DNA from 3 places in the Rhodococcus sp. B7740 genome. Region 1 is predicted to be linked to each of the others. Evidence: predicted binding sites of a transcription regulator. Region 1 holds the regulator's gene; each other region holds the start of a gene.

Region 1 (10,619 bases):
CTGCCTCGACCATGGCACGCTTGACGGCTGCCTCGTCGCTGTCGGGAGTGGACAGTCCGTGCCCGACGCTGATGGCATTTGTGCCGATGAACGCGACGTCCACCCGGAGCCATTCGAGGGCACTCAGCGCTTCGTCGCCGACTGCCGCCTGGGTGGTCCCGCGTACCCGCCCGCCGAGTAGTCGAAGGTTGACATTCGACATCGTTGCGGCGCGCGCGGCGATCGGGACCGAGTTGGTCACCAACGTCAGTTCGCGATCGTGAGGAAGCAAACCGGCAAGTCGACCGGTTGTGGTGCCGGCATCGAACACGGCGCTGCCTCCGACGGGAGGGAGGAAGGACAGGGCGGCGGCCGCGATCGCGTCCTTCTGATCGGCCCGGGTGAACTCTCGTTCCGAGACGCCCGGTTCGAGTGTGGTCAGGGCCGATGCGGGCACTGCGCCACCGTGGACGCGGCGCACGACACCCATTCGATCGAGGGTGGCGAGGTCGCGGCGCACGGTTTCCGTTGTGACGCCGTAGGTGGCGGAGAGATCGTTGACGGAGACGCGGCCCTGGGTGCTGATGAGTTCGGCTATGGAGTGCTGTCGTTCTTCTGCGTACACCTGCGTCTCCTTCCTCGTTGATGTTGCTTTATGTTGTTTTACGCCCGTGTGTGTTGACATGTCAAGGGTTTGGAGTAATCTCGGTCACAACACAAGCGACTGATGGCCCCCACCACAGCTCGCCGGACAGTACGAAGACCTTTGTTCACGCAGGATCCGAGGAGGACCACATGACGGGATCGGTTAGCACCGCTTCGACCGGACACAGCGACACGACAGTCGATGCAGCCGGAACCGGAGCAGCGCAGACCACGCTGCACGGCACGCCTGTCGTGCCCGGCGTGGGATACGGCCGCGTGATCCGCCCCGGTGCCCGTCCCGCCATCCCTGCCGATACCGGCGAGGTGGCCGAGGCGGATCGAGATGCCGAGAAGGACGTCTTCGACGCCGCAGCGAACGCCGTCGCCGCTCGACTGCGCGGTCGCGCGGAGCTGGCGACCGGAGCTGCCTCGGAAGTCCTGTCGGCCAACGCCGCGATGGCAACGGACCGCGGCTGGCTGGGAGCCGCGCGCTCCTCGATCGCCAAGGGCAGTTCGGCCGTCACCGCGACAGCGGCGGCGACGGACAAGTTCGCCGCGATGTTCACCCAGCTCGGCGGACTGATGGCAGAGCGCGTGACCGACCTGCGCGACATCCGTGATCGCGTCATCGCCGAGATCCTCGGCGTTCCGGAGCCCGGTGTTCCGGTGCCGGACGAACCGTCCGTGCTGTTCGCCGACGACCTGGCACCCGCCGACACCGCCGGCCTCGACCCCGCGCTGATCGTGGGTCTGGCCACCTCGCTGGGCGGTCCGACCAGCCACACCGCGATCATCGCGCGTCAGTTGGGCATTCCGTGCATCGTCGCCGTGGCAGGCCTCGACGACATCGCCGCGGGTACGAACGCATCGGTGGACGGCACCAGCGGCCGGATCGAACTCGAACCCGATGCCGAGACGGCCCGCGCCGCCGTCGTCTCCGCCCGCGACGAGCTCGACCGGGTGTCCCAGTGGGTCGGTCCCGGTACCACCGCCGACGGCCACGCGGTCGACATTCTCGCCAACGTCCAGGACGGTGCCGGTGCTCGCGCGGCGCGATCCAGTGCAGCGGACGGCGTCGGACTGTTCCGTACCGAATTGTGCTTCCTCGACCGTGATTCCGAACCCACCGTCGACGAGCAGGCCGAGATCTACGCCCAGGTACTCGACGCGTTCGCGGGCAAGAAGGTCGTCGTGCGGACTCTCGACGCAGGCTCGGACAAGCCGCTTCGGTTCGCCACGCATCCCGACGAGGCAAACCCGGCCCTCGGCATTCGCGGAATCCGCATCGCCGAGGCCGACCGCGGGATTCTGTACCGCCAGCTCGACGGCATCGCGGCAGCCGCGAAGGCGACCGACTCCTCCCCGTGGGTGATGGCTCCGATGATCGCAACCGCGTTGGAGGCGAAGGATTTCGCCGCCGACGTCCGTGAACGAGGACTCACCCCCGGCGTCATGATCGAGGTACCCGCAGCCGCGCTGCTCGCCGAGCACATCCTCGAGCACGTCGATTTCCTGTCGATCGGCACCAACGACCTGGCGCAGTACACGATGGCCGCCGACCGTATGTCCGCTCAGCTCGCCGGCCTGACCGATCCGTGGCAGCCGGCGGTACTGGCACTGGTCGCCCACACCGCTGCCGCGGGAGCCAAGGCAGGCAAGCCGGTCGGGGTCTGCGGCGAGGCCGCTGCCGATCCGCTCCTGGCCTGTGTGTTGGTCGGCCTCGGCATCACCTCTCTGTCCGCTGCATCGGCTGCCGTCGCGCACGTGGGTTCGAAACTGGCGACGGTCACGCTCGATCAGTGCAAGGAAGCGGCCGCCGCAGCCCTGAAAACGGACAGCACCGCCGCCGCGCGCGAGGCAGTGAGCGCGATCCTCGGCTGATCCAATAGTGTTGCCTTCCATCATGAGAACTCTGGGTTGGACGCTGCACGGAAACGGAAAGACCGTCGAGGCCGGGGCGGTGGTCTCACCCGACGAACGATTGACGTGGCCACGCACCATCGGTATCGGAATGCAGCACGTCGTCGCGATGTTCGGTGCGACACTGCTGGTTCCGACGATCACCGGATTTCCGGTATCGACGACGCTGCTGTTCTCGGGCATAGGAACGGCACTGTTCCTCGTCATCACTGGAGGGCGCGTTCCCAGCTACCTGGGTTCGTCCTTCGCTTTCCTGGCTCCGCTCGGTGCCACCCAAGCGAACGGACCCGCCGCCCAACTCGGAGCGGTCCTGTGTGTCGGCCTCGTACTGGCCGCCGTCGGCTTCGTGGTGAAGTTCGCGGGCCAACGGGTACTCGACGCGGCCATGCCGCCCGTCGTGACCGGTGCCGTCGTCGTGCTCATCGGGCTGAACTTGGCACCGGCCGCCACCACGTCGTTCGAGGCACAGCCGCTGATCGCAGCCGTCACCCTGATCGCGATTCTGCTGGCGACGGCGCTCGGACCCGGCTTGATCGGGCGACTCGGAATTCTGCTCGGTGTCGTCGTGGGTTGGGTGTTCGCCGCCGTCACCGGGGGCATCGCGCAACCACGCCTCGACGCACTGAGCGCGGCGAGCTGGATCGGTCTGCCCGAGTTTCGCGGTCCGTCCTTCGAGCTGTCGGTGATCCTCGTGGCGCTGCCGGTGGTGATCGTCCTCGTCGCCGAGAACGTGGGACACGTCAAAGCCGTCGCCGCGATGACCGGCAAGAACCTCGACGACGTGGCCGGTGACGCATTGATCGCCGACGGGCTGGCGACCACACTCGCCGGAGCAGGCGGCGGTTCGGGAACCACCACCTACGCGGAGAACATCGGTGTCATGGCTGCCACCCGCGTGTACTCGACCGCGGCGTATTGGGTCGCATCGATCACGGCGATGGTGCTCGCGTTCTCGCCCAAGTTCGGTGCGCTGATCTTCACCGTCCCCGACGGAGTCATCGGCGGCGCAACTCTGGTGCTGTACGGCCTGATCGGGCTTCTCGGCGTACGCATCTGGACCGACGCGAAGGTCGACTTCACCGACCCGGTCAATCTCATCGTCGTTGCGGCGGCGCTGGTCGCCGGAATCGGTGACCTGACACTGTCCGTCGGATCGGTCGAACTCGGCGGTATCGCCTGGGGTTCGGTGGGCATCCTGCTGGGGTACCCGATCGTCTCGGCGCTCGCCAGGAGTGCAGGCACCCGAGGTCGTTAGCGGGGTCGGTCACGGATCGCGCGCGTTTTGGTCATCGACCACCCCGACGCCGCGGACGTAGTGTTTCCCTGTGACGTCAGTCGTACCGGCGATCGAGATTCGTAGAGATTTCGCGTGGTCGCTGCCGGTATGCACCGAACAAGGAGACATTCGTGGAACGCACACTTTTCGAGCCCGAGCACGAGCTGTTCCGGGAGTCGTACCGGAAATTTCTCGATCAGCACGTAGCGCCGAACCACGCGAAGTGGGAAGAGCAGAACATCGTCGATCGCGACGTCTGGGTCGAGGCCGGTAAGCAGGGCTTCCTCGGAACGGCAGCGCCCGAGGAATTCGGCGGCGGCGGAGTCAAGGACTTCCGCTACAACGCCATCGTCACCGAGGAAACCACCCGTGGCGGATACAGCGGTATCGGTTTCACCCTGCACAACGACGTCGTCGCGCCGTACCTGATCGATCTCGCGAACGACGAGCAGAAGGCGCGCTGGCTTCCCGGATTCTGCTCCGGCGAACTGATCACCGCGATCGCGATGACCGAGCCGGGAACCGGAAGCGACCTGCAGGGCATCAAGACCAAGGCGGTACGTGACGGCGACGACTGGGTGCTCAACGGCTCGAAGACGTTCATCACCAACGGAATCAACGCCGATCTGGTGATCGTCGTGGCCTGCACCGACCCCGAGAAGGGCGCACAGGGCTTCAGTCTGCTGGTCGTCGAACGTGACATGCCCGGATTCGAACGCGGCCGCAACCTCGACAAGATCGGCATGAAGGCCCAGGACACCGCCGAACTCAGCTTCACCGACGTTCGTGTGCCCGCCGCCAACCTGCTCGGCGACGAGGGCATGGGCTTCATCTACCTGATGCAGAACTTGCCGCAGGAGCGACTCTCGATCGCTGTCGTCGCCGCCGCGGCAATGGAATCGGCACTGGACATGACGATCCAGTACTGCCGCGACCGCAAGGCCTTCGGAAAGTCGATCGGCAAGTTCCAGAACACGCGCTTCGTGTTGGCGGAACTGGCCACCGAAACCACCGCCACCCGCATCATGGTGGACAAGTTCATCGAGCTGCTCAACGCAGACAAGTTGACTGTGCAAGAAGCCGCCATGGCGAAGTGGTGGACCACCGAGAATCAGGTCAAACTGATCGACCGGTGCCTGCAGCTGCACGGCGGCTACGGCTACATGAAGGAATACCCGATCGCCAAGGCGTACATGGATTCCCGTGTACAGACCATCTACGGCGGCACCACCGAGATCATGAAGGAGATCATCGGCCGCGGATTGAATCTGTGATCCGCTGATCCGAGACACGCGAAGGGCCGCAGCACTCCTGTGCTGCGGCCCTTCGCGTGTCACCTCGGTGACGATCCCTACAGCTTGCGCATCACGGTGACGACCTTGCCGAGGATCGCGGCGTTGTTGCCCGGGATCGGCTCGAACAGCGGGTTGTGCGGCAGCAGCCACACCTCGCCCTTGGACCGCTTGAACGTCTTGACGGTGGCCTCGCCGTCGATCATCGCAGCGACGATGTCGCCGTTGTCGGCCACGGACTGCTGACGAACCACCACCCAGTCACCGTCGCAGATGGCCGCATCGATCATCGATTCACCGACCACCTTGAGCAGGAACAGCGAACCCTGTCCGACCAGCTCGCGGGGGAGCGGGAAGACGTCCTCGACGGCTTCCTCGGCCAGAATCGGACCGCCTGCAGCGATCCGGCCCAGTACCGGCACGAACGTCGGGGTAGGCAGCCGATCCTGCTCCTCGGACGCCTGCGATCCGTCGACCGCGGCGGCTGCCTGATCGGCCTGCACCTCGTCGAGACCGCGGACGTCGACCGCGCGGGGCCGGTTGGCGTCGCGCCGGAGGAAACCCTTGCGTTCGAGCGTACGGAGCTGGTGAGCGACGGAGGAGGTCGATGTCAGGCCGACCGCGTCACCGATCTCTCGAATGCTCGGCGGGTAACCGCGCTCGGTCACCGAAGCTCGAATGACCTCGAGTACCTTCCGTTGCCGCTCGGTCAGACCCGCGCTGATGTCGGTGCCGACTTCCATGGCCTTGGATGTCGGTTCCGCGGCAGGCTTACCCGCTGCGGCCTTCGGTGCGGTGGCCCTGGCTCCGGTCGCCTTGGAACCGGTGGTCGTGGAAAGCGTGGTCGACCTCGTCGAGGTCTCGTCCTTCATGCTGTCGGCCTCCTGCTGGTGTCCTGGATCCGGTCTGCGTGGTAGGTCTGCGCGGACTGGAGTTGATGGTGTCGACTCGTGTGGCGTGTGGTTTCTGACACGAATCTAGCGTGTATCAGCTGTTGAATCAAACATCTGTTCGACTCGTGTCGCGTTTTCTGCAGACTTTGTCGGAGGCTCGTGATAGAACTTCGAACAAGCGTCCATCGAACGCCTGATCGAACAATCGATCCAACGAGCGAAGTCGAGGTTCCGATGACCATCATCACCGATCGCCCCACCGCCACCGGTGTCCGCGCCCGATCCACTGCCGTCGAGCGCCGCCGCCGGGCGCGTCCCGTTCTGCAGAGTCCCATCGGAACGCACGGTGTCACGGGAACCCGTACACAGAATTCACCGTGCCTCCCGGTCCTCGATCCGTCGTGGACCGACGTCACCGATCGCGAGCAGGCCGATCGCGAGTTCGACGCGACCTCGGCGCACTTCGCCGGCCAGCCGGTTCGGATGCGTTCGATCGTGCTGACGGTGTTGGCGGTCCTGGTGGTGGCGGGCGGGCTGATCGGCATCGCGAACCTGCGGGCCGTCGCCCCCGATGCCGGCGCGCAACCGGCGGGTGTGGTCGAGGTGCACGACGGAGCTGTCGTCGAGTACACGCCCGGCAGATGACCACCGGCACCGTCGGGTTCGAGGAGACTGAGTATCCTCGACAGACTGCCCCGATGTGCGTGCTCGTCGTCGGAGCATCGGCTACGACGGAGGATCCCTCATGCATTGCCCGTTCTGCAGGCATCCCGACTCACGCGTGGTCGACTCGCGTGAGATGGACGAGGGGCAAGCAATCCGGCGTCGTCGCTCCTGCCCGGAGTGCGGTCGCCGATTCACCACCGTCGAGGCCGCAGTGCTGGCCGTCGTGAAACGCAGTGGTGTCACCGAGCCGTTCAGCCGAGAGAAGGTCGTCAAGGGAGTCCGTCGCGCCTGCCAGGGCAGAGATGTCGACAACGACGCGCTGAACCTACTGGCACAACAGGTCGAGGACGCCATCCGTGCAGCGGGATCCGCGGAGATCCCCAGCAACGAAGTGGGCTTGGCCATCCTCGGTCCACTCCGCGACCTGGACGAAGTGGCCTACCTGCGCTTCGCTTCCGTCTACCGCTCGTTCAGCTCGGCAGAAGACTTCGAGAAGGAAATCCACGAACTGCGCAAGCACCGCGAGTCCGCAGACATCGACTGACAGGCCCGCCCATCAGCGACGCTGGTCCGAGATCGCCTTCTCGATGCGCTTCTCCGACACCGGGTACGCCGTGCGAATGCCCTGCGCGAACAGTCCGACGCGCAACTCCTCGATCATCCAGAATAGTTCCTGAACCCCGGAACTGTTCTTTCTGCTCTCCGGCAGCGAATCCAACAGTCGCCCGTACGAGGCGTACACCCGATCGAGCACGTCCATCGCAGCCGCGTCCCGGCCTGCACTGCTCGGCAGCGTCGTCAACCGCTTGGTCGCCGCGGCGAGGTAGCGCGGCAGGTCTGCGAGTCTGCGAGAGCCGAATTCGGTGACGAACCCTCGAAAGATCAAGCCGTCGAACTGTTCCCGAACATCGTCCGCCGGCTCGCCCGAGGAGGACTGAAGTTGCGCGGACAGCGCCAGGGCGGCGGTCAACACCGGGCGAACCAACGCCAGTATCGCAGCGGTGCGCTGCGGAACCTCGGCGTTGACGAGTGCCCTCAGTTTCTCGAAGGCATCCGGATCCCGGACCGGTCCTCCGTGCGCATCCATGGCCTCTTCGACCGCAAGTACTCGGCACTCCTCGAGGAGTGCGTCGACTCCACCGTACGGATTCTGGCCCAGTGCAAGACGTTCCGCGGTCGGTAGGCCGGCCAGCAATGCCTTGGTGCCCTTCGGAGCCGTCGACAGAAGCAAAGTTCTGGTTCCCGAGCGCATTGCCGCCCGCGCCTCGGCGGGGGTGCTGAGGACCCGCACCGCGACGCCGGGTCCTTCCGGAACCAGCGCCGGATAGCCGGTGACCTTCTGTCCACCGACCTGCCGAGTCACCGTCGGCTCCAACCGACCGAGCGTGCCGGAGGTCCAGGCCAGAGAGGGTGCGCGCTCCGCGTCGCCGACCGCGCTCGCCACCTGACGGCCGACCTCACCCGACAGGCTCGTCCGAAGAGCAGTCAGATCCTTGTTGCTGCCCAGCACCTTTCCGGACGGGTCGACGGCCGCGAACGTCATCTTCAGATGCTCGGGCAACGCGGCGGGGTCGAAATCCTTCGCCGTGATGTCGCACCGGGCAGCCCGGGACAACTCACGGGCCAGCGCCGTCACCAGAGTTTCCGCGCGCGGCTTCATGGCCGCCAACGCCGCGGCCGCGAAGTCGGGAGCCGGAACCACGTTGCGCCGCAGTGCCTTCGGCAGCGTCTTTATCAATGCGGTGACCAGCTCGCCGCGCATTCCCGGGACCAGCCAGTCGAATCCCACCGGCTGTACCTGAGCGAGCAGCGCGATCGGAATGCGCGCGGTGACTCCGTCGGCCGCGGTGCCCGGCTCGAACTGATACGTCAGTGGGAACTGGATCTCGCCCTGTCGCCATGCGTCGGGATACGCGCCGGTCAGTACCGAGGCCGCGTCGGAGTTGACGACGGTGGCGGTGGTGAAGTCGAGTAGGTGCGGGTCCTGTCTGCGTGCCTTCTTCCACCAGGTGTCGAAGTGTCGCGCCGACACCGCCTCCGGGGCGATACGTGCGTCGTAGAAGTCGAAGAGAGCGTCGTCGTCGACCACGATGTCTCGTCGCCGAGCGCGATGTTCTAGTTCACCGACGTCGTCGAGCAGCGCCCGGTTCTTGTGGAAGAACGCGTGCTGGGTCTTCCATTCACCCTCCACCAGCGCATGTCTGATGAACAGCTCTCGAGACGCCTCGGCGTCGATGCGGTGATAGTTCACCGGACGTTGCGTCACCAACGGAATGCCGTAGAGCGTCACCCGTTCGTAGGCCATCGCCGATTCCCGTTTGATGGACCAGTGCGGCTCCGAGTACGTCCGCTTGACCAGGTGCGGCGCCAACCGCTCGGCCCACTCGGGCTCGATGCGCGCAGCCATCCGGCCCCACAGGCGTCCGGTCTCGACCAATTCGGCGGCCATGACCCAGCGCGGGGGCTTCTTGAACAGACCCGACCCGGGGAAGATCGCGAAGTGAGCCCCACGCGCGCCGAGGAACTCACGCTTGTCACCCTCCCGGAGCCCGATGTGCGAGAGCAGTCCGGACAGCAGCGACTGATGCAGCGCGGTCTCGGTGGAGTCGGCGTCGGGAACCGTCCACCCGAGGCCACGGGTGATCTGACGTAGCTGACCGTGCAAATCCTGCCACTCGCGAATACGTAGGTAGTGCAGGAACTCGGTGCGGCACATACGGCGGAACTGGTTGGAGGACAACTCGTTCCGCTGTTCGCGCAAATAGGTCCACAGCTTCACGTACGCGAGGAAGTCGGAGTTCTCCACCGCGAAGCGCGCATGCTTCTCGTCCGCCGCCTGCTGATGCTCTGCCGGCCGCTCCCGAACGTCCTGGATCGACAGCGCGGCAACGACCACCAACGCATCGCGGAGAGATCCGTTGCCGTTGGCCTCGACCAGCATTCGCGCCATCCGTGGATCGACCGGAAGCGCCGAGAGTTCCCGGCCGATGGGGGTGAGCTCCGCGGTGCCGTCCTTGGTGGCAGGCTTCAGTGCCCCGAGCTCTTCGAGCAGTCCGATTCCGTCTCGGATGCTCCGCGGATCGGGTGGTTCGACGAACGGGAACGCGTCGATCTTGCCCAGCCCGAGTGCGGTCATCTGAAGGATCACCGACGCCAGGTTGGTACGCAGAATCTCCGGCTCGGTGAACTGCGGACGTGACTCGAAATCTTCTTCCGAGTACAGCCGGATGCAGATGCCGTCGGCGACGCGGCCGCAGCGGCCGGCCCGCTGCCGCGCCGATGCCTGGGAGATCGGCTCGATGGGAAGGCGTTGAACCTTGGTACGCAACGAGTATCGCGAGATTCGGGCGGTACCCGGGTCGACCACGTAGCGGATTCCGGGGACCGTCAGCGATGTTTCCGCAACGTTCGTCGAGAGCACCACGCGCCTGCCCGAGTGCGGGGAGAACACTCGATGTTGTTCGGCCGCAGATAGTCTCGCATAGAGTGGAACGATCTCGGTGTTGCGCAGATTTCGGTCGTTCAAGGCGTCGGCGGTGTCGCGAATCTCGCGCTCACCGGACAGGAACACCAGAATGTCACCGTCGCCCTCGGCCATCAACTCGTCGACGGCCTGGCACGTCGCGTCGACGGGGTCGAGATCGATCGTGGTGTCCCCGGCGTCGACGGTCAGTGGCCGGTAGCGCATCTCGACCGGGAACGTGCGGCCGGAGACCTCGATGATCGGCGCGGGCACGCCGTCGCGCGCGAAGTGCCGAGCGAAACGCTCGGGATCGATCGTCGCCGAGGTGATGACGATCTTCAGGTCGGGTCGGCGGGGGAGGAGCTGCGCGAGGTAGCCCAGGATGAAATCGATGTTGAGGCTGCGCTCGTGGGCCTCGTCGATGATCAGGGTGTCGTACTGGCGGAGCAGCCTGTCTCGCTGGATCTCCGCCAGCAGGATGCCGT
Region 2 (10,619 bases), 1.7 Mb from region 1:
CCGGCGGCCCTGGTGGCGCTGGTCTTCGGGTTGATCGCTCGTGGCCGAGCGCCACGTACCGACCTTCTCCGTGCCTCGCTGATTCTGTGGGGCGGCTGGTTCCTGGTGACAGCGCTGATCTTCAGCTACATGTCCGGAACGATCCACCCGTACTACACCGTCGCGCTCGCCCCTGCACTCGCGGGCATGATCGGAACCGGCGGCTACGCGCTGTGGCTTCGACGCGAATCGATATGGGGCAGAGCCGGTATGGCCACCATGATGGTTGCGGCCGGTGCCTGGAGCTGGGTGTTGTTGCACCGCAACGCGGACTGGCTGCCGGCACTGAAATGGATCCTGTTGGTGGGAACAATCGTCGCTGCTGTGATGATTCTGTTCGCCGGGCGGTACCGAAAGCTCACCGCCGCTGCGTTGATCCTCGGAGCCGTGGCCGGTCTCGGCGGCGGCGCGTCGTATGCCATCGCTACGACGACGAACGCGCACAGTGGTTCCATCCCCACTGCAGGTCCGACCGGTGCAGTCAGCGACGGAGGCCTGGGTGGAATGCCGGGCGGCGGTATGCCTGGTGGTGGAATGCCGAGTGGTGGAATGCCGACGGGAGCGATGCCGGGTGATGCTGCTCCGAATGATGCTGTGCTGAATGATGCTGTGCCGAATGATGCTGTGCTGGAAGGTGATGCGGCCATGGCTGCCGATGCGGCCGATCTTCCGGCAGGCTTCGGCACCGGTGACGGCGGCACAGGCGGCATGCCCAGCATGGGTGGCATGGGCGGTGAGACCGACGAGGAGTTGACGGCTCTGCTCGAATCCACGACCACGAGGTGGTCCGCTGCGGTGAACGGTTCGATGTCCGCAGCCGGATACGAGTTGTCGTCCGATACGGCCGTCATGGCCATCGGCGGGTGGAGTGGTGATCCTGCGCCGTCGCTCGACGAGTTCATCGAGTACGTCTCCAACCACGAGGTGACGTACTACGTGTCCGGAGGAATGGGTGGCGGTATGGCTCGTGGAGGAATGGGCGGCGACTCGGAGAGTACGTCCTCACAGATCCAGGAGTGGGTCGAGGCGAACTTCACGGCGACCACGGTCGGCAGCGCGACGGTGTACGACCTGAGTACCTACGCAGGCTGACACCCACGAACGACTACGCACTGTTGTTCCGCCGCAGACGTATTCGACTGCGGCGGAACACCTGTGTGCACTCCCGGGTCCGGTCAGAAGGGCGGTGGCTCGTCGTCGGGTGCCGAGGCGGGCATCGGGGTCGGTTGTGGATCCGCCGGCGTCGGGGTCGGCGAATCGCGCCGAGGTGCCGACCCTCTCGGCTTCGAGTGGATCTTCGGTAGGTGGCTGAAGTCCGCGAGTTGTGTCGTGCCGGGAACCGTGATCGCGGTGGTGCCGGCGTTCGAGAGCCAGAACTCGACACCGTCGGCGAGCATGACGGGAGTCCACAGGCCCATGGTCTTGAGGCTGTGGTGGTAGCGGCACAGGCAGTGCAGGTTGGTGTCGATGGTCCAGCCTCCCGTCGAGGGGTCGCGATGGAGATACGGCACGATGTGGTCGATCTCGCATTGCTGGGCCGGGACATCGCAGCCCGGGTGTCGACAGGTGCGGTCGCGGTACCGAATACGTTCTGCGAGTGCAGTAGTGGGCCGATAGACGAGCGCTCCGGGTGGTGGCAGCACCAGGCCGCCGTGCCCGTCCGGGTGCAGCGCGAGCCCGAGGGTGGGTTCTGCTGCGATTGCCGCTTCGAGTTCGGCAACGAACGTGTAGGTGCCGCGATACGGGGTTGCGACACAGCTGTTTCGCGGTGATTGTGCGGACTTCGGGGCTTGCGGGGGCCGAGGAACAGTATCGCCGACCCGACGACGACTGCGCCCCAGGGGATGGAACACCACATGCGACCTGCTGCCCTCGGACCGGCTGTTCTTACGTGCCTTCGATCCTCGTGGCTTCGCACCTCTCGATCCGCCGTGGTTCTTTCCACCGCTGCCGCTGCCGCTGTCGGTCCTGTTGTCGACAGCCTTGTCTTCCTTACCTGCGTCATTCTCGGTGTCGGTGTCGGTGTCGGTGTCGGTGTCGGTGTCGGTGTCGGTCTCGAGATCGATGAGTGATTCCAGGTCGTCGCCGTAACCGAGTTTCTCGGCGAGGTTGCGTGCCTCGGTGAGAAGAATCTGCCAGTGCGCGTTGTCGGCGAGCTCCCGGGCGTATTCGGCATCGATGGTGCCGTGCCCGGACAGGTGCGCAGGATTGGACAGCAGACCGGCGAGCGTGGCGAGGTCGACCGTGATCACGGTCAGCGGCGCACGCCGATCCGGGCGTGAGGTATCGGCCGTGCACGGATTGTCATCGTCGGGCTCGCACAAGCATGCTATCGACGACTCCTGATGCAGCAGAGCAACATACGCGGCTGCGCGCTTCTGCCCTTTGTTTCGCGGATCGCGTCGGCAGACGGTAGCGGCCATCTCGTTGATGAGTTGCCAGGCCGCGGCGGCGTCCGCCGCGGTGAGGTCGGCCTTCAGCGTCGACAGCACATCTTTGTCGGTGTACGTGACGTTGGTGTGCCGTTCCAAGTCCTTGCGTAGAGCGGCAGCCTGTTCGGGTGCGATTCGAAACATGATCGACCAGATTTCCGTCGCCAGAGGACCGGGTGACAGGCGTCGGGCGGCGTACAGGACCTCGCTTTGGACGGCCGTCGCCGCGTCCTGAGTCAGGTTGTGGGTGCAGCGGTATATCGCGCGGACGCGGGGCAGATCGAGTTCGCCGGCCTCGAATGCTGCGGCGACGGCGGGAAGCCGGAGTCGAAGGTCCATTCCGACCTCGGCGTATGTGTTCGCAACGGTCTTCGAGCAACCCAGGACGTGCGCAATTTCGGAAGCCGCGTAGTTGCCCGCGTCCTGAATGACATCACCGACGAGGACGTTCTGATGAATGCATGTGTCCCAGATGGCGGCGGCCAGAGCGACCTTGCGAGCGCACGCCTGATTTTCCAGAATCGCGACATCTCGAATCTCGCCCAACGAAGCAGGCTCGATGTACGGCTTCGATTGCGGCCCGAGATAGGCCGCGAACCGACTGCGCGTCGATGTGGTCACTGTGTCATCGCCCCCCGGCAGATGGTCCAACAAAAAGTAGAACGTGTGTTCGATAGTACGCCGCTGTGAAACGTGCGTCAACACCAATAGTGTTGTGGCGAAACAGGATCGAACTGTAAGTGCCTATACACCAACCCACCGACACGAAGTTTTGACCCTGATGCTGCGTCAGGGCGCGCGGTCACACGAGTGCGAAGCGCTCCAGGACCACCTGGGTGTCGTCGTTCACGGTGAAGTGTGGATCGCCCAGTTCCTCGCGGACATCCGCCGACTGCCAGAACTTCTCGTGCCCGACCCGCCACTGCGCGACGTCGACGTATCCTTCGCCCTCGTCGAGCGCGTGTTGCAGAGAAACATCGCTCAGCGCAACGACATCGACGCCCGTCGTCTCGATGACTCCGACCACGACACCGGCCGAATCCACCACCGCGCCGCGTTCGCCGACTCTCGGCAGCTCCTCGTCGGCGTACTGCACCACAGGCTTGCTGTGCTGGTCTTCTCGCCGGAAAGAACGGCCGCGACCAGGGCATCCCGCAGGGGGCCGGGATACGCGAATTCGACAATCGGTAGATCGATCACGCACCCATCATATTTCGAGGTCGGCCCACACCAGTCGATGGTCCGAGGGATGCTCGGCCTGATTCGGCCAGTACACCTGCGAATCGATGACCGTCAGGTCGTCCGAGGGCAACACGTAGTCCACCCGCAGGTCACCCGGCGTCGGATCGGCGAAATCTGCTGTGTCCGTCCCATGTTCGGCCGACGTGGGTGCCGGATCCTGAACCCGCGGAAGGTCGAGAACCTGCGCGATGGCACCGGCAACCGAATCACCGTCGACCGGATCGCTGTTCTGATCACCCAGCATGACGAACGACGCACCGTCCTCGAGCCCACCGCGCACACCGTTGTCGTCGTAGAGGTAGTCCGCGCCCGAGATGTAGTCGGCACTGAGCCTGATCTCGTCGTGGTTGCGCTTGCCGTTGCGGTCCTCGGGTCCGTCGAAGGACGGGGGAGTGGGGTGCGACGCCAGCACGTGCAGCGTCTTCCCGTTCACGTCGATCGGCACGTCCCAGTGCGATTTGCTGGACAGTCGAAGCCGGTCGGACACGTCCCCGTAGTAGTCGCGCGGCAACAGCGAATCCGGCATGTCCTTCCACAAGAAATTCTGGAACGTGCGTACCGAATCGGTCGCGATCGGATATTTCGAGTACACGACCATCCCGTACTGGCCCGGGAACTGACCGAACCCCCAGGCGTCACCCGGTCCGCCGAGTTCGCCGTCCCGGTCGAGGTCGAGCCCCGAATCGACGCCGGTGTTCACGGGCGCGGTGAAGGAGTGCGGGTACTGCCCGTCGAGATAGTTGTCGTTGAACAAGGCCACTGCGTCGTCGACCGAATAGTCGAACTCGTTGACCAGCAACACATCCGGTGAGTTCGCGGCGATCACATCGGCTGCCGCGCGAGCCTGAGCGTTCTCGCCCTGCAGGTCGGTCATCAGCTGCCCGGCTGCGGATCGATTGAGGCTGGCGTTGAACGTCGCCACCCGGATGCTCGACGGTTCGTCGGTGGCGGTGTCCGCAGAGGAGCAACCGGCAGCCATGAAGGTCAGGGTAACGGCGACGGCCGCGAGTCTCGACATTTTCACGTTCCGCACCGTAGAGACGGCAAGCGAACGTAAGGTTACGAATTAACAAGCAAGCGTGCTTGCTTTTTTCAGGACCTCCTGTGAAGCTGGGCTCATGGCAGACCTCGACCCTCTCGTCGACGACCTACGCGCCGAGGGCAACGACCTCGACGCACTCGTGGCCGAACTGACTCCGGAGCAATGGGCGGCACCGACACCGGCCGCGGGCTGGACCGTCGCGCATCAGATCGCACATCTTTCCTGGACCGATCACGTCGCGGAGCGAACTACGTCCGCAGCGTCCGGCGATATCGAGGCCAAGGAGGAGTTCGCTCTCACCCTGAAGAAGGCATGGGAGAACCCCACCGGCTTCGTCGACGAGGCCGCCGAGGAAGAATCTCGTAACCCGAACCTGCTGAGCGAATGGCGAACCCGACGCCACGCGATGACCGATGCTCTCGTGCAGGTGCCGTCGGGGACCAAGATCGACTGGTTCGGCCCCCGATGAGCGCCGCGTCGATGGCCACAGCCCGGTTGATGGAGACCTGGGCGCACGGTCAGGATGTCGCCGACGCACTGGGCGTCACCCGCGTCGCCACCGACAGAATTCGCGGCGTCGCGCACATCGGCGTCCGCACAAGGGATTTCGCCTACGCCGTCAACGATCAGGCTCCGCCCACCGAACCGTTTCGCATCGAGCTCACCGCACCGTCGGGTGAGCTCTGGACGTGGGGGCCCGAGAACGCTGCCCAACGCGTGAGCGGACCGGCCCTCGACTTCTGCCTCCTCGTCACCCAGCGCGCCCACCGCGACGACCTCGACATCCGCGCCGAGGGAACCGACGCCGCGCACTGGATCACCATCGCCCAAGCCTTCGCAGGCCCTCCCGGGGCCGGACGGCCACAGTCAGGACGAGAGACAGCATGACCGTACGAATCGGCAACTGTTCGGGCTTCTATGGAGACCGGCTGTCCGCGATGCGCGAGATGCTCGAGGGCGGCGAACTCGATTACCTCACGGGCGACTACCTCGCCGAGCTGACGATGCTCATCCTCGGCCGCGATCGGATGAAGGACGCGACCCGGGGCTACGCCAAAACCTTTCTGCGCCAAGCAGAGGACTGCCTCGGATTGGCACTGGACAAGGGTGTCAAGATCGTTGCCAACGCAGGCGGACTCAACCCCCGCGGCCTGGCCGAGGCACTGGAGAAGCTGGACTCCGGCGCGAAGATCGCCTACGTCGACGGCGACGACCTCCTCGGCAGAGCGGCCGAACTCGGCCTCGGCAGCCCGCTGACCGCAAATGCCTACCTCGGCGCGTGGGGCATCGTGGAATGCCTCAACTCCGGGGCGGACGTCGTCGTCACCGGGCGCGTCACCGACGCCAGTGTCATCGTCGGACCTGCGGCGGCTCACTTCGGCTGGACTGCAACCGATTACGACGCATTGGCCGGGGCCGTCGTCGCCGGGCACGTCATCGAATGCGGAACACAGGCGACGGGCGGCAACTACTCCTTCTTCACCGAGATCGCCGACATGTCCCGTCCCGGCTTCCCCATCGCGGAGATCGAGTCCGACGGATCGTCCGTCATCACCAAGCACGAGGGCACGGGCGGTGCTGTCAGCGTCGGCACCGTGACTGCCCAGTTGCTGTACGAAATCACCGGCGGCCGCTACGCGAACCCTGACGTCACCGCACGGATCGACTCAGCGATCCTGACGCAGGAATCCAGCGATCGGGTGTCCATCACCGGTGTGACCGGCGAAGCGCCGCCGCCCACCTACAAGGTCTCGCTCAATGCGCTCGGCGGCTTCCGCAACGAATTCACCATGGTGCTCACCGGACTGGACATCGAAGCCAAAGCCGCACTGGCACAGCGTCAGTTCGAGTCCTGGCTCACGGCGCGGCCGACCGAGCTGGACTGGACGCTCGTACGCACCGACAAGCCCGATGCCGAGACGGAGGAGACGGCCAGTGCTCTGCTGCGCTGCGTCGCCCGCGACAGCAACCCCGACGCCGTCGGACGTCAGTTCTCCGCGGTGGCAGTCGAACTCGCACTGGCGAGCTATCCGGGGTTCTCGGTCACCGCGCCACCCGGGAACGGAGCCCCGTACGGAGTCTTCACCGCAGGCTTCGTCGACGCAGCCGAGGTACCGCACGTCGCGCACCTGGCCGACGGCACCGAGCGCGCCGTCGCACCGTCGACCGAGACGCGGGCACTCGAGCCCCTCACAGAACCGGCGCTACCGGCACCGCGACCGGACGAGGCGACCATCCGGCTCCCACTCGGCACCATCGCCGCGGCCCGAAGCGGAGACAAGGGCGGCAACGCCAACGTCGGAGTCTGGGTGCGCACCGACGACGAATTCGTCTGGCTCGTCCATGCACTGACGGTCGAGACCCTGAAGCAGATGCTTCCCGAGGCAGAACCGCTCACCGTCACCCGGCACGTACTGCCGAATCTGCGGGCCGTCAACTTCGTCATCGAGGGCATCCTCGGACAGGGCGTGGCATCGCAGGCCCGATTCGATCCACAGGCCAAGGGACTGGGCGAGTGGCTGCGGTCGCGGTACATCGACATCCCCGAAACCCTGGCATTCAAAGGAGACTTCACATGAGTATCTGGACGACGCCGGAGCGTCAGCAGCTTCGAAAGACCGTCCGCAGTTTCGTCGAGCAGGACATCGCTCCGCACATGAACCAGTGGGAGGCCGACGGCGAGATACCGCGTGAGCTGCACAAGAAGGCGGCCGCTCTGGGGTTGATCGGCGCAGGTTTCCCCGAGGAGGTCGGCGGCGACGGTGGAGATCTGGCCGACGCAGTCGTGATCTGCGAGGAGATGCATCAGGCCGGAGCGTCGGGTGGCCTGTTCGCATCGTTGTTCACCAGCGGAATCGCGTTGCCGCACTTGGTTGCAGCGGGTGACGCCGATCAGATCGAGAAGTGGGTGCGGCCCACGCTGGCGGGGGAGAAGATCGGCTCGCTCGCGATCACCGAGCCGGGTGGCGGCTCCGACGTCGGCCACCTCAGGACGAGGGCGGTCAAGGACGGCGAGCACTACGTCGTCAACGGATCCAAGACGTACATCACCTCGGGGTGCCGAGCAGACTTCGTCGTCACCGCGGTCCGCACCGGAGGGGACGGTGCAGCCGGTGTCTCGTTGCTCGTCATCGAGAAGGGCACACCCGGGTTCGAGGTCACCGGCAAGCTCGACAAGATGGGGTGGCGCGCATCGGACACCGCTGAGCTGTCGTTCGTCGACGCCCGTGTTCCCGTCGCCAACCTCGTCGGTGCCGAGAACAGTGGTTTCGCGCAGATCGCGCAGGCGTTTCTCACCGAGCGCATTGCGCTCGCGGCCCAGGCCTACGCCAGCGCCCAGCGGTGTCTCGATCTGACGCTGCAGTGGGTTCGTGATCGCGAGACCTTCGGAAAGCCGCTCATCGCACGGCAATCGGTGCAGAACACCGTCACCGAGATGGCGCGCAAGATCGACATCGCACGTGTCTACACCCGATCCCTCGTCGAGCGGTCCCTGCAGGAGAACCAGGACTTCATCGCCGAGGTGTGCTTCGCGAAGAACACCGCCGTCGAGTCGGGAGAGTGGGTCGCCAATCAGGCAGTGCAGCTTTTCGGAGGGTTGGGCTACATGCGCGAGAGCGAGGTCGAGCGGCAGTACCGCGACATGCGCATCCTCGGCATCGGCGGCGGCACCACCGAGATTCTCACCGGGCTGGCAGCAAAACGATTGGGGTATCAGGCATGAGCGTGCTGAAGTCCACGCTGGACACGGCCTCGGAGCAGTTCTCCGGGAATGTCGACGCGATGAACACCAAGCTCGACGAGATCGACGCCGAGCACTCGAAGGCTCTGCTCGGCGGCGGTGAGAAGTACATCGAGCGCCACAAGAAGCGTGGCAAGCTCCTCGCCCGCGAACGCATCGAGCTGCTGATCGACGAGGACTCGGCATTTCTCGAACTGTGCCCACTCGCGGCCTGGGGCAGCGACTTTCCCGTCGGAGCCAGCACCGTCATGGGCATCGGCGTCGTCTGCGGGGTCGAGTGCCTCATCGTCGCCAACGATCCGACGGTCCGCGGCGGAGCCAGCAACCCGTGGACGCTGAAGAAGGGTTTCCGCGGCAACGACATCGCCACGCAGAACCGGCTCCCGGTGATCTCGTTGGTCGAATCCGGTGGAGCCGATCTACCGACGCAGAAGGAGGTGTTCATCCCCGGCGGTCGCATGTTCCGTGATCTGACGCAGCTCTCGGCGGCGGGCATCCCCACGATCGCGTTGGTGTTCGGTAACTCCACCGCAGGCGGGGCGTACATCCCCGGCATGTCCGATCACGTCGTCATGGTCAAGGAACGTTCCAAGGTCTTCCTCGCCGGACCGCCGCTGGTGAAGATGGCCACCGGCGAGGACTCGGACGACGAGTCGCTCGGCGGGGCCGAGATGCACGCCCGAAAGTCCGGTCTCGCAGACTACTTCGCCGTCGACGAGCAGGACGCCATCCGCATCGGACGCAGCATCGTCTCCCGATTGAACTGGAAGAAGAAGGGCCCCGAGCCTCGCGCCGAGGTGATCGAGCCGTTGGCCGACCCCGAGGATCTGCTCGGCATCGTTCCCACGGATCTGAAGATCCCGTTCGACCCGCGCGAGGTCATCGCCCGCATCGTCGACGGTTCCGATTTCGACGAGTTCAAGCCCATGTACGGCGGATCGCTGGTCACCGGATGGGCCGAGCTGCACGGATACCCGATCGGCATTCTGGCCAACGCCCGCGGTGTGCTCTTCAGTGAAGAATCGCAGAAGGCGACGCAGTTCATCCAGCTCGCGAACCGGTCGAACACCCCACTGCTGTTCCTGCACAACACCACCGGCTACATGGTCGGCAAGGAGTACGAGGAGGGCGGGATGATCAAGCACGGAGCGATGATGATCAACGCCGTGTCCAACTCCACGGTGCCGCACATCTCCATTCTGCTCGGTGCGTCGTACGGTGCCGGTCACTACGGCATGTGCGGACGGGCATTCGATCCGCGGTTCCTGTTCGCCTGGCCGTCGAGCAAATCGGCCGTCATGGGCGGCGCACAGCTCGCAGGTGTCATCTCGATTGTCGGACGCGCCGCCGCCGAGGCTCGCGGCCAAGCGTTCGATGCCGAGGCCGATGCCGGAATGCGCGCGATGATCGAAGGCCAGATCGAGGCCGAGTCGATGCCGATGTTCCTCTCCGGACGCCTCTACGACGACGGCGTCATCGACCCCCGTGATACCCGCACGGTGGTGGGAATGTGCCTGTCGGCCATCGCCACCGCCCCGATCGAAGGCACCGCCAACTTCGGTGTCTTCCGGATGTGAAGCCATGACCATAACGTCCGTTCTAGTAGCCAACCGCGGCGAAATCGCCCGACGCGTCTTCACCACCTGCCGCGCCGAGGGCATCGACACGGTCGCGGTCTTCTCCGACGCCGATGCGAATGCCCCGCACGTGCGGGAGGCCGATGCGGCCGTCCGTCTGCCCGGCAACAGTTCGGCCGAGACCTACCTGCGCGGCGAGCTCGTCATCGCCGCCGCCTTACACGCCGGAGCCGACGCCGTGCACCCGGGATACGGATTCCTCTCCGAGAACGCCGATTTCGCGCAGCAGGTGCAGAACGCGGGCCTGACGTGGATCGGGCCGCCGGTCAAGGCGATCGAATTGATGGGTTCGAAGGTCGAGTCCAAGAAGATGATGGCCGACGCCGGAGTGCCGGTGCTGACCCAGCTCGATCCCGAGTCGGTCACCGAGAACGAACTGCCTGTGCTGATCAAGGCCTCCGCAGGCGGAGGCGGGCGCGGCATGCGCATCGTGCGCGACCTCGAGAACCTGGACTCGGAGCTCGAAGCGGCCGGGCGCGAGGCAC
Region 3 (10,619 bases), 410 kb from region 1:
GCCCGCCCATGCCGTTGCCTGCATCCACCGCGATCTTCATGGCGCGAATCCCCGACAGATCGACCAGTTCGCGCAGGAACTGCGCGTACTCGGTCAGCACGTCACGAGACGTCACGGTCCCGGCGGGGCCGTCGAACTCCGGTACCCCGTCCACCAATTCGGCCTTCACCGTGGCCAGACCGGTGTCCTGGCCCACGGGCTTCGCACCGGCGCGGCAGAGCTTGATCCCGTTGTACTTCGCCGGGTTGTGACTGGCGGTGAACATCGCTCCCGGGCATTCGAGCAGGCCGGAGGCGAAGTAGAGCTGATCGGTCGACGCCAGGCCGATGTGCACGACGTCGAGCCCCTGAGCGGTGACGCCGTCGGCGAACGCACGAGAGAGTGCGGGCGACGAATCACGCATGTCGTGCCCGATGACCACCGAACGCGCGGCCCCCGCCTCGTCACGAACCAATCGAGCGAACGACGCACCGACGTCGCGCACGAACGCCTCGTCGATCTGCTCGCCCACGACGCCTCGGACGTCGTAGGCCTTGATGACGGCGTTCACGCATTCTGCGGTTCGGGCCACGAAGATTCTCCTGGTGATCGTTGTCGACGACGCCGCACATCGGCGTCGGAAATCGAGCGTCGGTAGCGGTGCGATCCACACCAAGTATCGGCTGAACCTTGCGGTCCGTTTCTATCCTGCTCCCCGAACCTTGCCAGACGGCAGACGGACCGGCCAGTCGGACCGACGGACGCCACACTCGGTGTCCTCGGGTGGCTCAGGACGTGGGGTCGGGAAGAACTCGGAGGTGGCCGCGCCTGCCCGTTCGGACAGCCGGAGCGGATCGGCGTTCGGTCTCGGACGGCCGGGAGATCGAGCGATCGGAGCTCTCGCGATCCTCGGATCGGACGCGATCGCCGCGACCCGCTTCGCGTACGGCTTCGGCGAGGGCCGTCAGATCATCCTCGTCGGGGCTCGACGTCGAGTAGCCGCCTTCGTAGCGCACCAGTTCCCAGCCCTTGGGAGCGGTGGTGGTCGACGCGTGCACCTCGCACAGATCCCAGGAATGCGGTTCGTCGACTGTGGCCAGCGGTCCGACGACCGCGGTGGAATCGGAGTAGACGTATGTGAGCGTCGCAACGGCAGAACGGTTGCAACCAGGCCTGCAGCAGCCACGCAGTGATCTCACGAGTGCAGAGTATCCGGTGGGTGCAACCGACCGAACGACCGACACACCGGACGAGCGCGATAACCTCCCCGTATGCCTCGTTTCTCATCCGCGCGCCGGATCACTTCTCGGTCCGTGGCCCGACACGGACGCGGCATCCGCGGACCGGTTCTGCCCGAGGACATCCCGGCGCGGCGCTCACGGGCGGAGAAGTTCGACCGGCTGGTGCTCGAGGCGTTCGCGCGGATCGATCATCGGTGGCACGAGAAGCTCTCGAAGCTCGACATCGCTGTGGACGAGGTACCCAAGATCAGGGCGTTGGATCCGGAATCGGTGACGTGGCCACCCGAGGTGGTGGCGGAGGGTCCGGTACCGCTCTCACGCCTGGTACCCGCCGGCATCGACAAGCGCGGGGAGACGACACGCGCCAGAGTGGTGCTGTTTCGGCGGCCGTTGGAACGACGCGCCAAGCATCCGGAGGATTTGGAGGATCTGTTGTTCGAGGTTCTGGTCGAGCAGGTGGCCACGTATCTCGGCATCGACCCGGACGAGGTCGACCCGGCCGGGGAGTGATCGACCCGTCGGGAGACCGAACCGAACTGCTCAGCCGATTCCGCGCTTGAGCCTGCGACGCTCCCGCTCGGACAGCCCGCCCCAGATGCCGAACCGCTCGTCGTTGGCGAGCGCGTACTCGAGGCACTCGTCCTTGACCTCGCAGCCGAGGCAGATGCGCTTCGCCTCGCGGGTGGATCCGCCCTTCTCCGGGAAGAAGGCCTCGGGGTCGGTCTGCGCACACAGGGCGCGTTCCTGCCACTGGTCCTCGATTTCCTCGAACATCTCGTCGAAACCCGCGACGAGACTGAGGAACGGCTTGGCCGGTGGAACCGACTCGGCGACGAACGGCATCGAGTCGACGTCGGAATCCGAATCGAGTTCGGCGTCGATGACGTCGACGTCGTCGGTCTCGTCCGTCGGGACGACGTACGCAGAACCCGCATCGATCGAGACGCTGGAATCTGCGCCGATGCCGGACTCGGTTTGCGGCGCGTCGTCGACAGCGCTGAGATGTGCAGTGGGTCCGCCCCGCTGATCACGTGTCACGTGCTGGTCATACATCGCTTCCGCCTCCTCACCTGTGGTAGCGCAGATACTTTCGGTCCTCGTGTTCTCGAATACCTTGCCCCGCGCGGTCATTCGATCGAGCTGGTCCAACGTGCCGGATCCGACTCTCGACCTCTACTCGACGTCCAGTCAGGGACGAACAGGAAGGGAACGAGTGTTCGAAACCAGGTTCGCCGCAATCGAACTCGTGCTGCGAACACTGAATGACATACCTGTGATTAGACACGTCCAGGTGTGTCGCGGTCAAGCCGATCGCGCAAATCCAATACCATCACATGCCCGAAATCGGCGCTCTCCCCGAATCGAAGCCCGTCCCGTGCGTGTCGCATCGGTTCTCGCACGCGCAAACCGTCCACACGGACGTTGCGGCACGGGGTGGGCGCTCACCCCGCACCACCGCAACCCCATTAGGCTCGCGTGTTGTGAAAGTTACTGTTCTGGTCGGCGGCGTCGGTGGCGCTCGGTTTCTGCAGGGCCTGAAAACGTTGTTCGGCGACGAGCCCGAGCACGAGATCACCGCCGTGGTCAACGTCGGCGACGACGTGTGGATGCACGGACTCCGCATCTGCCCGGATCTCGACACCTGCATGTACACCCTCGGCGGCGGGATCGACACCGATCGAGGCTGGGGTCGGATCGCGGAGACCTGGAACGCTCGAGACGAGTTGGCAGCCTACGGTGCCGATCCCGACTGGTTCGGACTCGGCGACCGCGACATCGCCACGCACCTGATCCGCAGTCGTATGTTGCGCACCGGCTTTCCGCTGTCCGCCGTCACCGAGGCTCTGTGCAACCGTTGGCAACCGGGAGTCCGGCTGCTGCCCGTCACCGACGATCGCTCCGAGACCCATGTCGTCGTCACCGATCCCGACGACCCGAGCGGCGAGCAGCAGCGCGCAATTCACTTCCAGGAGTGGTGGGTTCGGTATCGCGCACAGATCCCGACCCACAGCTTCGCCAACATCGGAGCCGAACAGGCAACTCCTGCACCGGGAGTCGTCGAAGCGATCACCGAGGCCGATGCCGTCGTCCTCGCGCCGTCCAACCCGGTGGTCAGTGTCGGTGCGATCCTCGCAGTGCCGGGTATCCGCGGTGCGCTTCGCACGACGGATGCCAAAGTCGTCGGCCTGTCCCCCGTCGTCGACGGTAAGCCGTTGCGCGGCATGGCCGACGAGTGCCTGTCCGTCATCGGAGTCGAGACCACGGCGCAGGCGGTGGGCCGTCATTACGGAAGCCGGAGCGGTACCGGCATTCTCGACGCATGGCTGGTGCACACCACCGATACGGCGGTCGTCGACGGTGTGGACGTGCAGTCGGTTCCGTTGCTGATGACCGACCCCGAGACCACTGCAGTGATGGCACGCACTGCACTGCGCGCAGCCGGACTCGACCTGTGACCGACTCCCACACCACACACACCGCACCCAGTGATCACGCGCCCGGCGGGGCCATCGAAATTCTTCCGGTGACCGGGCTCCCCGAGTTCCGGCCGGGCGACGATCTCGCTGCGACCGTCGCGGACCGTGCGCCGTGGTTGCGTGACGGCGACATCCTCATCGTCACCAGCAAGATTCTCTCCAAGGTCGAGGGCCGTCTCGTACAGGCACCTCGCGATGCAGACGAGCGAGATGCCGCCCGCAGAGTCCTGGTGGAACAGGAAGCCGTACGCATCGTCGCCCGCAAGGGCCGCACCCTCATCACCGAGAATCGACTCGGCATCGTGCAGGCCGCGTCGGGAATCGACGGCTCCAACGTCGACGGCGGCGAGCTGGCGCTGCTGCCCGAGAACCCCGACGCCAGTGCCGCAGCGCTCCGCACTGCCCTCGGGGCGCTGCTGGGGGTGACGGTCGCCGTGGTCGTCACCGACACCATGGGGCGGGCGTGGCGAATCGGCCAGACCGACGCCGCCATCGGAGCGGCGGGCCTCGGCGTCGTACATGCATACGCAGGAGCCGAGGACGGCCAAGGGAACGAGCTCGTCGTCACCGAGGTCGCGATCGCCGACGAACTCGCTGCCGCAGGCGATCTGGTGAAAGGCAAGCTGGGCGGGGTTCCGATCGCCGTGGTGCGCGGACTGACTCCGGTCGACGACGGTTCCACCGCCGCAGCCCTCCTGCGCGGGGGTGAGGACGATCTGTTCTGGCTCGGCACGGCCGAGGCACTCGATCGTGGTCGACGTGAAGCCCTCCTGCTCCGACGGTCGGTGCGCTCGTTCACCGACGAACCCGTCGATCCCGACTCCGTTCGTGCTGCCGTGTCCGATGCCCTCACCGCCCCTGCTCCGCACCACACCCGTCCGGTCCGCTTCGTCTGGGTCAGGACACCCGCGCTGCGCCGCCGGCTGCTCGAGGCGATGCGAGAGCAATGGCGAGCCGACCTGACCGCAGACGGCCTGAGCGAGGAGCGAACAGCAGCACGACTGAGCCGCGGCGACATTCTGTTCGACGCTCCGGAGATCGTGATCCCGTTCTGTGTGCCAGACGGCGCACACTCGTACCCCGACGAGCGGCGACGGGCGGCGGAGGACACGATGTTCACCGTCGCCGTCGGCGCGGCCGTACAGGGTCTGCTCGTCGCTCTCGCGGTTCGTGACCTGGGCAGCTGTTGGATCGGCTCGACGATCTTCGCGGCCGACACCGTGCGCGCCGAACTCGGCCTGCGAGCGGATTGGAAAGCCATGGGAGCCATCGCGATCGGGCACTCCGCCGAGCCGCTGACCGTGCGGGAGCCAGTGGTGCCCGGCTCCTCGCTGCTGGAGGTCTGAAGCGTGTCGGCGGCGACGCCGCGTCGTTCGACGCTGTGGAACTCGGTCGGCACGGCCCTGCACGGCTGGGCACCCTCCGACTCGGGAGACGAATCGCTCCGGCACACCATGCTGGCGTTTCTCGACAGCAATCCCGACGCCTGCCTGCGCGCCAACCGGGCCGGACACTTCACCGCGTCCTCGCTGGTGCTCGACGCATCGGGAGCCCATGTGCTGCTGACGCTTCATCCCAAGGTCGGTCGGTGGATTCAACTCGGTGGCCACTGCGAACCGACCGACGAGACCGTGGTCGACGCCGCGCTACGGGAGGCCACCGAGGAATCCGGGATCGCCGATCTGACCATCGATCCGATACTGCTCTCGGCGCACACCCACCCGATCACGTGCTCGCTCGGCGCACCGACGCGGCACCTCGACCTCAGATTCCTGGTCCGGGCCCCGGACGGCGCGCGAGCGGTCCGCAGCGAGGAATCGACGGATCTGCGCTGGTGGCCGGTCGATGCATTGCCCGACGACGCCGAGCGAGAGACGATCGACCACCTCGTCGCACTGGCTGCCCGCCGCCGCTGACGGCGAGCACGCCTCAGACGTCGGTGGAGAAGCGGACTCCGCCGTCGGGCAACTTGACCCCGGGCCACACGCGCGCGCCGCGGAGCAACTCGCAGCGAGCACCGATGTCGGCACCGTCTCCGATGACCGCGTCGCGCACCAGTGCGCGGGGTCCGATACGGGCCCCGAAGCCGAGGATGGATCTCTCGACGACGGCCCCTGCTTCGACGATCGCACCGTCGAACACGACGGCCCCGTCGAGGCGGGCACCCGCCCCGATCTCGGCACCGCGTCCGACGACGGTTCCACCGATCAGCAAGGCACCCGGGGCCACGCCTGCACCCGGATGAACCAGTGATTCGCCGCGATCACCGTGCAGTGCAGGCGACGGCGCGATGCCGCGAACCAGATCGGCCGAGCCCTTGACGAAATCCTCCGGTGTTCCCATGTCGCGCCAGTAGGCACTGTCGACGTGCCCGTAGACCTTCTTGTCCTCGGCCAGCAAGGCGGGGAACACCTCTCGCTCCACCGAGACCGGGCGATCGGACGGAATGGACTCGATGATCTCGCGCTTGAAGACGTAGCAGCCCGCGTTGATCTGATCGGTCGGCGGATCCTGAGTCTTTTCGAGAAACGCTGTCACCCGGCCTGATTCGTCCGTCGGTACGCAACCGAACGCGCGCGGGTCACCGACGCGAACCAGATGCAACGTGACGTCCGCATCGGTGGTTCGGTGCGTATCGAGCACCGCTGTCAGATCGGTGCCGCCCAGGACGTCGCCGTTGAAGACCATGACGTTCTCGGCGCGCAGACGCGGCAGTACGTTTCTGATACCTCCACCGGTGCCCATCGGCTCGGTCTCGAAGACGTACTCGAGTTCGATGCCGAGCGAGGATCCGTCCCCGAAATGCTGCTCGAACACTTCGGCTTTGAACGATGTACCGAGAACCACGTGCTCGATGCCTGCGGCCTTGATGCGCGCCAGCAGGTGCGTGAGGAACGGCAACCCAGCGGTGGGGAGCATCGGCTTGGGTGCCGAGAGCGTCAGCGGCCGGAGCCGAGTTCCCTTGCCGCCCACCAAGATGACTGCGTCGGTACGTGCGGCACCCGATGTGGAACTATCCGACATGTCCAGCCTCTGTTCTCTCGTCCGATACTCGTCCGTCAACTGCCCGCGCCCGAAGCGCTCCGGCCACAACGATCTTCGAGCGAAGACCGAGACCTGCGCGCAGGGCCCATCGTAAGGGAGCCTGCCACGTCCGGTCGTGCCGATCGGCCTGGAAGCGGTACGCGCTGGTGTGATGTGCGGGCAACATCACTTCCGGATGCCGTCCTGCCGCATGACCTTTCGAGTGGGTCACCTCGACACCGGGGACGTAGACGTTGTGCCAGCCCGCTCTTCCGAGCCGGTCGCCGAGATCCACGTCCTCCATGTACATGAAGTAGCGCGAGTCGAATCCACCGATCGAGTCGAACGCCGAACGCCGCAGCAACAAGCACGATCCCGACAGCCACCCCACCGGACGCTCGCTGACCGTCTCGTTCTCCTGGCGATACCGCCGAGTCCACGGGTTCGTCGGCCACAGCTTGCCCAACACCGCATGGCCTGCACCGGACGTGAGATCGGGCACCGACCGTGCCGACGGGTAACGCGAGCCGTCGGGCTCACGAATGAGCGGCCCGAGGGCACCCGCCCGTGGCCAACGCGCCGCAGCGTCGAGCAGGCCGTCGAGGGATCCGGGATGCCACCGCACGTCGGGGTTGGCCACGACGACGAACTCGACGTCGGGGTCGATCTCGGCCACCGCGCGGTTGACCGCTGCGCCGTAACCGATGTTCGCTCCGGTTCGCAGCAGTTCCGCCTCCTCGAACGCGGCCTCGGCTGCCTCGGGCGTGCCGTCGACCGAGCCGTTGTCCGCCATGATCACCCGAAGGGGACGCGTCGTCGCCTCACGCAGAGACGTCAGGAACTGGTCAAGGTATTCGCCGGGTGAATAGGTCACCGTCACCACGGCCAGCTCGGAACTCACGCGGGCAAGACTAGCCCGCTCTCGCGTCCGACCCTCATGTCGACTGCGTCAAGGCGGCCGCCAACGCGTCCGACCACGGCCGCGCCGAGGTCAGACCGGCATCGACCCAAGCAGTCGGTGACAGCACCGAGTACGCGGGCCGAGGTGCCGGAACGACGTACTCGGCGCTCGAGCACGGCTGCACTCGCTCGGGATCGGCACCGATGCCCGCGAACACCGCGCGTGCGAGGTCGAACCAACTGGCCTGCCCCGCATTGGTGTAGTGCAGCGTTCGACCGCGCACAGCAGGATCGGCTTCGAGCTCGAGCAGGCCCGACGCCAGATCGAGAGCGAACGTGGGCGACCCGATCTGGTCGTCGACCACCGAGATCGTCTCGCGCTCACCTTCGAGTCGACGCATCGTGGTCACGAAATTCTTGCCGGTGTTGTCGTACACCCAGGCGGTCCGCACGATCACGGCCTCGGGCAGTTCCTCGTGCACCGCGAGCTCGCCTGCGAGCTTGGTGCGTCCGTACGCCGACTGCGGTGCGGTCTTCGCATCGACCTCGTACGGTTCTGTTGCTGTGCCGTCGAACACATAATCGGTGGAGACGTGGATCAACCGGGCCCCGACACGCCCGCAGGCGCGCGCGAGATTTCGAGGGCCGTCCGCGTTGACCGCCGATGCCCTGGCCTCGTCGGTCTCGGCGGCATCGACCGCGGTGTACGCGGCACAGTTGATCACCGTTGCCCCCGCTGTCACCGCCGCAGCAACGGCGTCGGGGTCGGTGATGTCCAGGTCGGCGGAGGAATATCCGAACACCTCGACACCGTCACCTCGTTCGGCGGCCAGAGACATCACTCGGCGGCCCAACTGGCCGTGTGCACCGGTCACCACGATCGCATTCACGGTTGCCAAGTGTGGCACGCCGCGTTCGCTTCGGCGAGGCAGCGACCGGTGCCAAGTAACCTTCGAACGGCGGGGGGAACAACGAAGTAGGCGGGTGTCTCAGACCGGCCGGAAACGAGAGAGGGTCGTCACGGTGCCACGAGATCCAGGCACGCCCGGAGGTGAGCGCACTCCCCCGCCGAGGCGGAGCGCTCCCCGGCGACCCGACGGCCCCCGAGCGCGCACCGCGGGCCGCCCCACCGATCGCGGGGACGCTGCTCACCGATACGGCGACGACGAACTCCGCGGAGAAGGCAGACGGAGAACTCGCAGCGAACGTGCGGACAGATCGCGCCGGCCGGAACGACGCAGCGCTCGCGGTGGCGTCGAGCAACCCGAATCCGACGGCAGGTCGCCTCGCGTCGGCGGTACCCGCTGGCCCGCGACGCACGTCGCGGTCGCGGTGCTCTCGATCCTGGTTCTGCTGGTGACCGGTTTCGCTTGGCGCAGTGTCGACAGCCTGCGCTCGAACATCGCCACCGCGGGTGGTCTCGGTCTCGGCGGAGCCGCCGACGGTGCCGTCGACATTCTCATGGTCGGCACGGACAGTCGTACCGACGCCCACGGCAACGCGTTGTCCCCCGCCGAACTCGCGTCTCTGAACGCAGGCGAAGAGGTGGCGTCCAACACCGACACGATCGTGCTGATCCGCGTCCCGAACGACGGTTCGTCGGCCACTGCGATCTCCATCCCGCGAGACTCGTACGTCGAGGTTCCCGGTATCGGGATGTCGAAGATCAACGCTGCGTACGGCGCGACGAAGGAGAACAAGCGGCTCGAATTGGTGGAGCAGGGTGTCACCGACGCCGATGCCGAATCACAGGCCACCGAAGCCGGGCGCGAGGCCCTCATCGACTCCGTCGCCAACCTCACCGGCATCACCGTCGATCACTATGCCGAGGTGGGTCTGCTCGGCTTCGTGCTGCTGACCGATGCCGTCGGCGGCGTCGAGGTATGCCTGAACAACCCTGTGCGGGAACCACTCTCGGGTGCGAACTTCCCGGCGGGCGAGCAGAATCTTTCCGGTTCGCAGGCTCTCAGTTTCGTCCGACAGCGGCACGATCTTCCCCGCGGAGACCTGGACCGCATCGTGCGCCAGCAGGTGTTCATGGCCTCGCTGGTGCGAAGTGTGCTCAGCGCCAAGACACTGAGCAACCCCGCGAAACTGGGCCAACTCAGCACCGCGGTTCAGCGATCGGTGACGCTCGATTCCGACTGGGACATTCTGCAGTTCGCCACCCGCCTGCAGGATCTCGCAGGCGGCAAGGTCAAGTTCGAGACGATCCCGGCAGTCGACATCAATGCGACGACCGACTACGGCGAATCGATCGTGCAGGTCGATCCGGCCGCGGTGAAGAAGTACGTCGAAGGACTGCTCGGCGACGGCAATTCGGCGGAGGCCAACGCCGAGGATTCGGACGCACCGGTTGTCGATCCGTCGACGGTGACGGTCGACGTCGCGAACGACAGCGGGATCGAGGGACTCGCCAACGGTGTCGCCGGCTCGCTGACTGCACTGGGGTACGTCGACGGCACCATCGGAAACTACGAGGGCTCGTCGATTTCCGCGAGCCGTATCCAGGCTGCCGATGTGGACAGCGATGCCGCGCGTGCCGTGTCGGCTGCCCTGGGCGATCTGCAGATCACCGCCGACGACTCGCTGCCTGCGGACACCGTGCGCGTGGTTCTCGCGAACGACTACGCGGGGCCGGGCTCGGGGCAGGCCGCGACTGCGGAAACCATTGCTCCCGAATCGGGTACGGCGGTTCCCGAGGCACCGGCGGCTCCGATCGACGCCGGTTCCACCGGTCCGATGTGCGTCAACTGATCGGTGCCGCTCGCCGAGCGTGTGAATCGGTGGCGTCGAGCGTCATCTAGGGTGCTGGGGTGGCTTCGAATCTGACTCAGACCCTGCTCGACCCGATTCTCGCCGCCGATCCGGCCGGTCCGCGCGTGACGTTCTACGACGATGCGTCCGGTGAGCGGGTCGAGGTGTCGGCGGTGACCCTCGCGAACTGGGCCGCCAAGACCGCCAACTTGTTGCGCGACGAGTTCGCCTTCGAGGTGGG

What was found. Region 1 encodes LexA, which represses DNA repair genes until DNA is damaged. Its sites were predicted from a motif close to CGAACANNTGTTCG; they were not measured.
Region 2: a site for LexA is predicted at 3,131-3,144, ahead of NY08_RS26620 (DUF222 domain-containing protein). Genes of this name have one in related genera too.
Region 3: a site for LexA is predicted at 2,427-2,440, ahead of cofD (2-phospho-L-lactate transferase). Genes of this name have one in related genera too.

The regions. Positions count from the first base shown of each region.
Region 1 is NZ_CP010797.1:1,348,702-1,359,320, reverse strand. It holds gene NY08_RS06190 (DeoR/GlpR family DNA-binding transcription regulator) at 1-604, opposite strand, end outside; gene ptsP (phosphoenolpyruvate--protein phosphotransferase) at 775-2,505, shown strand; gene NY08_RS06180 (uracil-xanthine permease family protein) at 2,528-3,799, shown strand; gene NY08_RS06175 (acyl-CoA dehydrogenase family protein) at 3,952-5,094, shown strand; gene lexA (transcriptional repressor LexA) at 5,172-5,855, opposite strand; gene NY08_RS06165 (hypothetical protein) at 6,240-6,650, shown strand; gene nrdR (transcriptional regulator NrdR) at 6,751-7,215, shown strand; gene hrpA (ATP-dependent RNA helicase HrpA) at 7,228-10,619, opposite strand, start outside.
Region 2 is NZ_CP010797.1:4,976,950-4,987,568, forward strand. It holds gene NY08_RS23355 (glycosyltransferase family 39 protein) at 1-1,131, shown strand, start outside; gene NY08_RS26620 (DUF222 domain-containing protein) at 1,215-3,092, opposite strand; gene NY08_RS23365 (ASCH domain-containing protein) at 3,274-3,570, opposite strand; gene NY08_RS23370 (endonuclease/exonuclease/phosphatase family protein) at 3,679-4,731, opposite strand; partial or broken gene NY08_RS23375 (TIGR03084 family metal-binding protein) at 4,832-5,643, shown strand; gene NY08_RS23380 (acyclic terpene utilization AtuA family protein) at 5,640-7,334, shown strand; gene NY08_RS23385 (acyl-CoA dehydrogenase family protein) at 7,331-8,479, shown strand; gene NY08_RS23390 (acyl-CoA carboxylase subunit beta) at 8,476-10,074, shown strand; gene NY08_RS23395 (acetyl/propionyl/methylcrotonyl-CoA carboxylase subunit alpha) at 10,079-10,619, shown strand, end outside.
Region 3 is NZ_CP010797.1:1,756,326-1,766,944, forward strand. It holds gene NY08_RS08075 (phosphomannomutase/phosphoglucomutase) at 1-571, opposite strand, end outside; gene NY08_RS08080 (DUF3499 domain-containing protein) at 768-1,178, opposite strand; gene NY08_RS08085 (metallopeptidase family protein) at 1,251-1,730, shown strand; gene NY08_RS08090 (WhiB family transcriptional regulator) at 1,761-1,994, opposite strand; gene cofD (2-phospho-L-lactate transferase) at 2,702-3,676, shown strand; gene NY08_RS08100 (coenzyme F420-0:L-glutamate ligase) at 3,673-5,043, shown strand; gene NY08_RS08105 (NUDIX hydrolase) at 5,152-5,613, shown strand; gene NY08_RS08110 (sugar phosphate nucleotidyltransferase) at 5,627-6,721, opposite strand; gene NY08_RS08115 (glycosyltransferase family 2 protein) at 6,711-7,622, opposite strand; gene rfbD (dTDP-4-dehydrorhamnose reductase) at 7,657-8,511, opposite strand; gene NY08_RS08125 (LCP family protein) at 8,954-10,378, shown strand; gene NY08_RS08130 (TIGR03089 family protein) at 10,438-10,619, shown strand, end outside.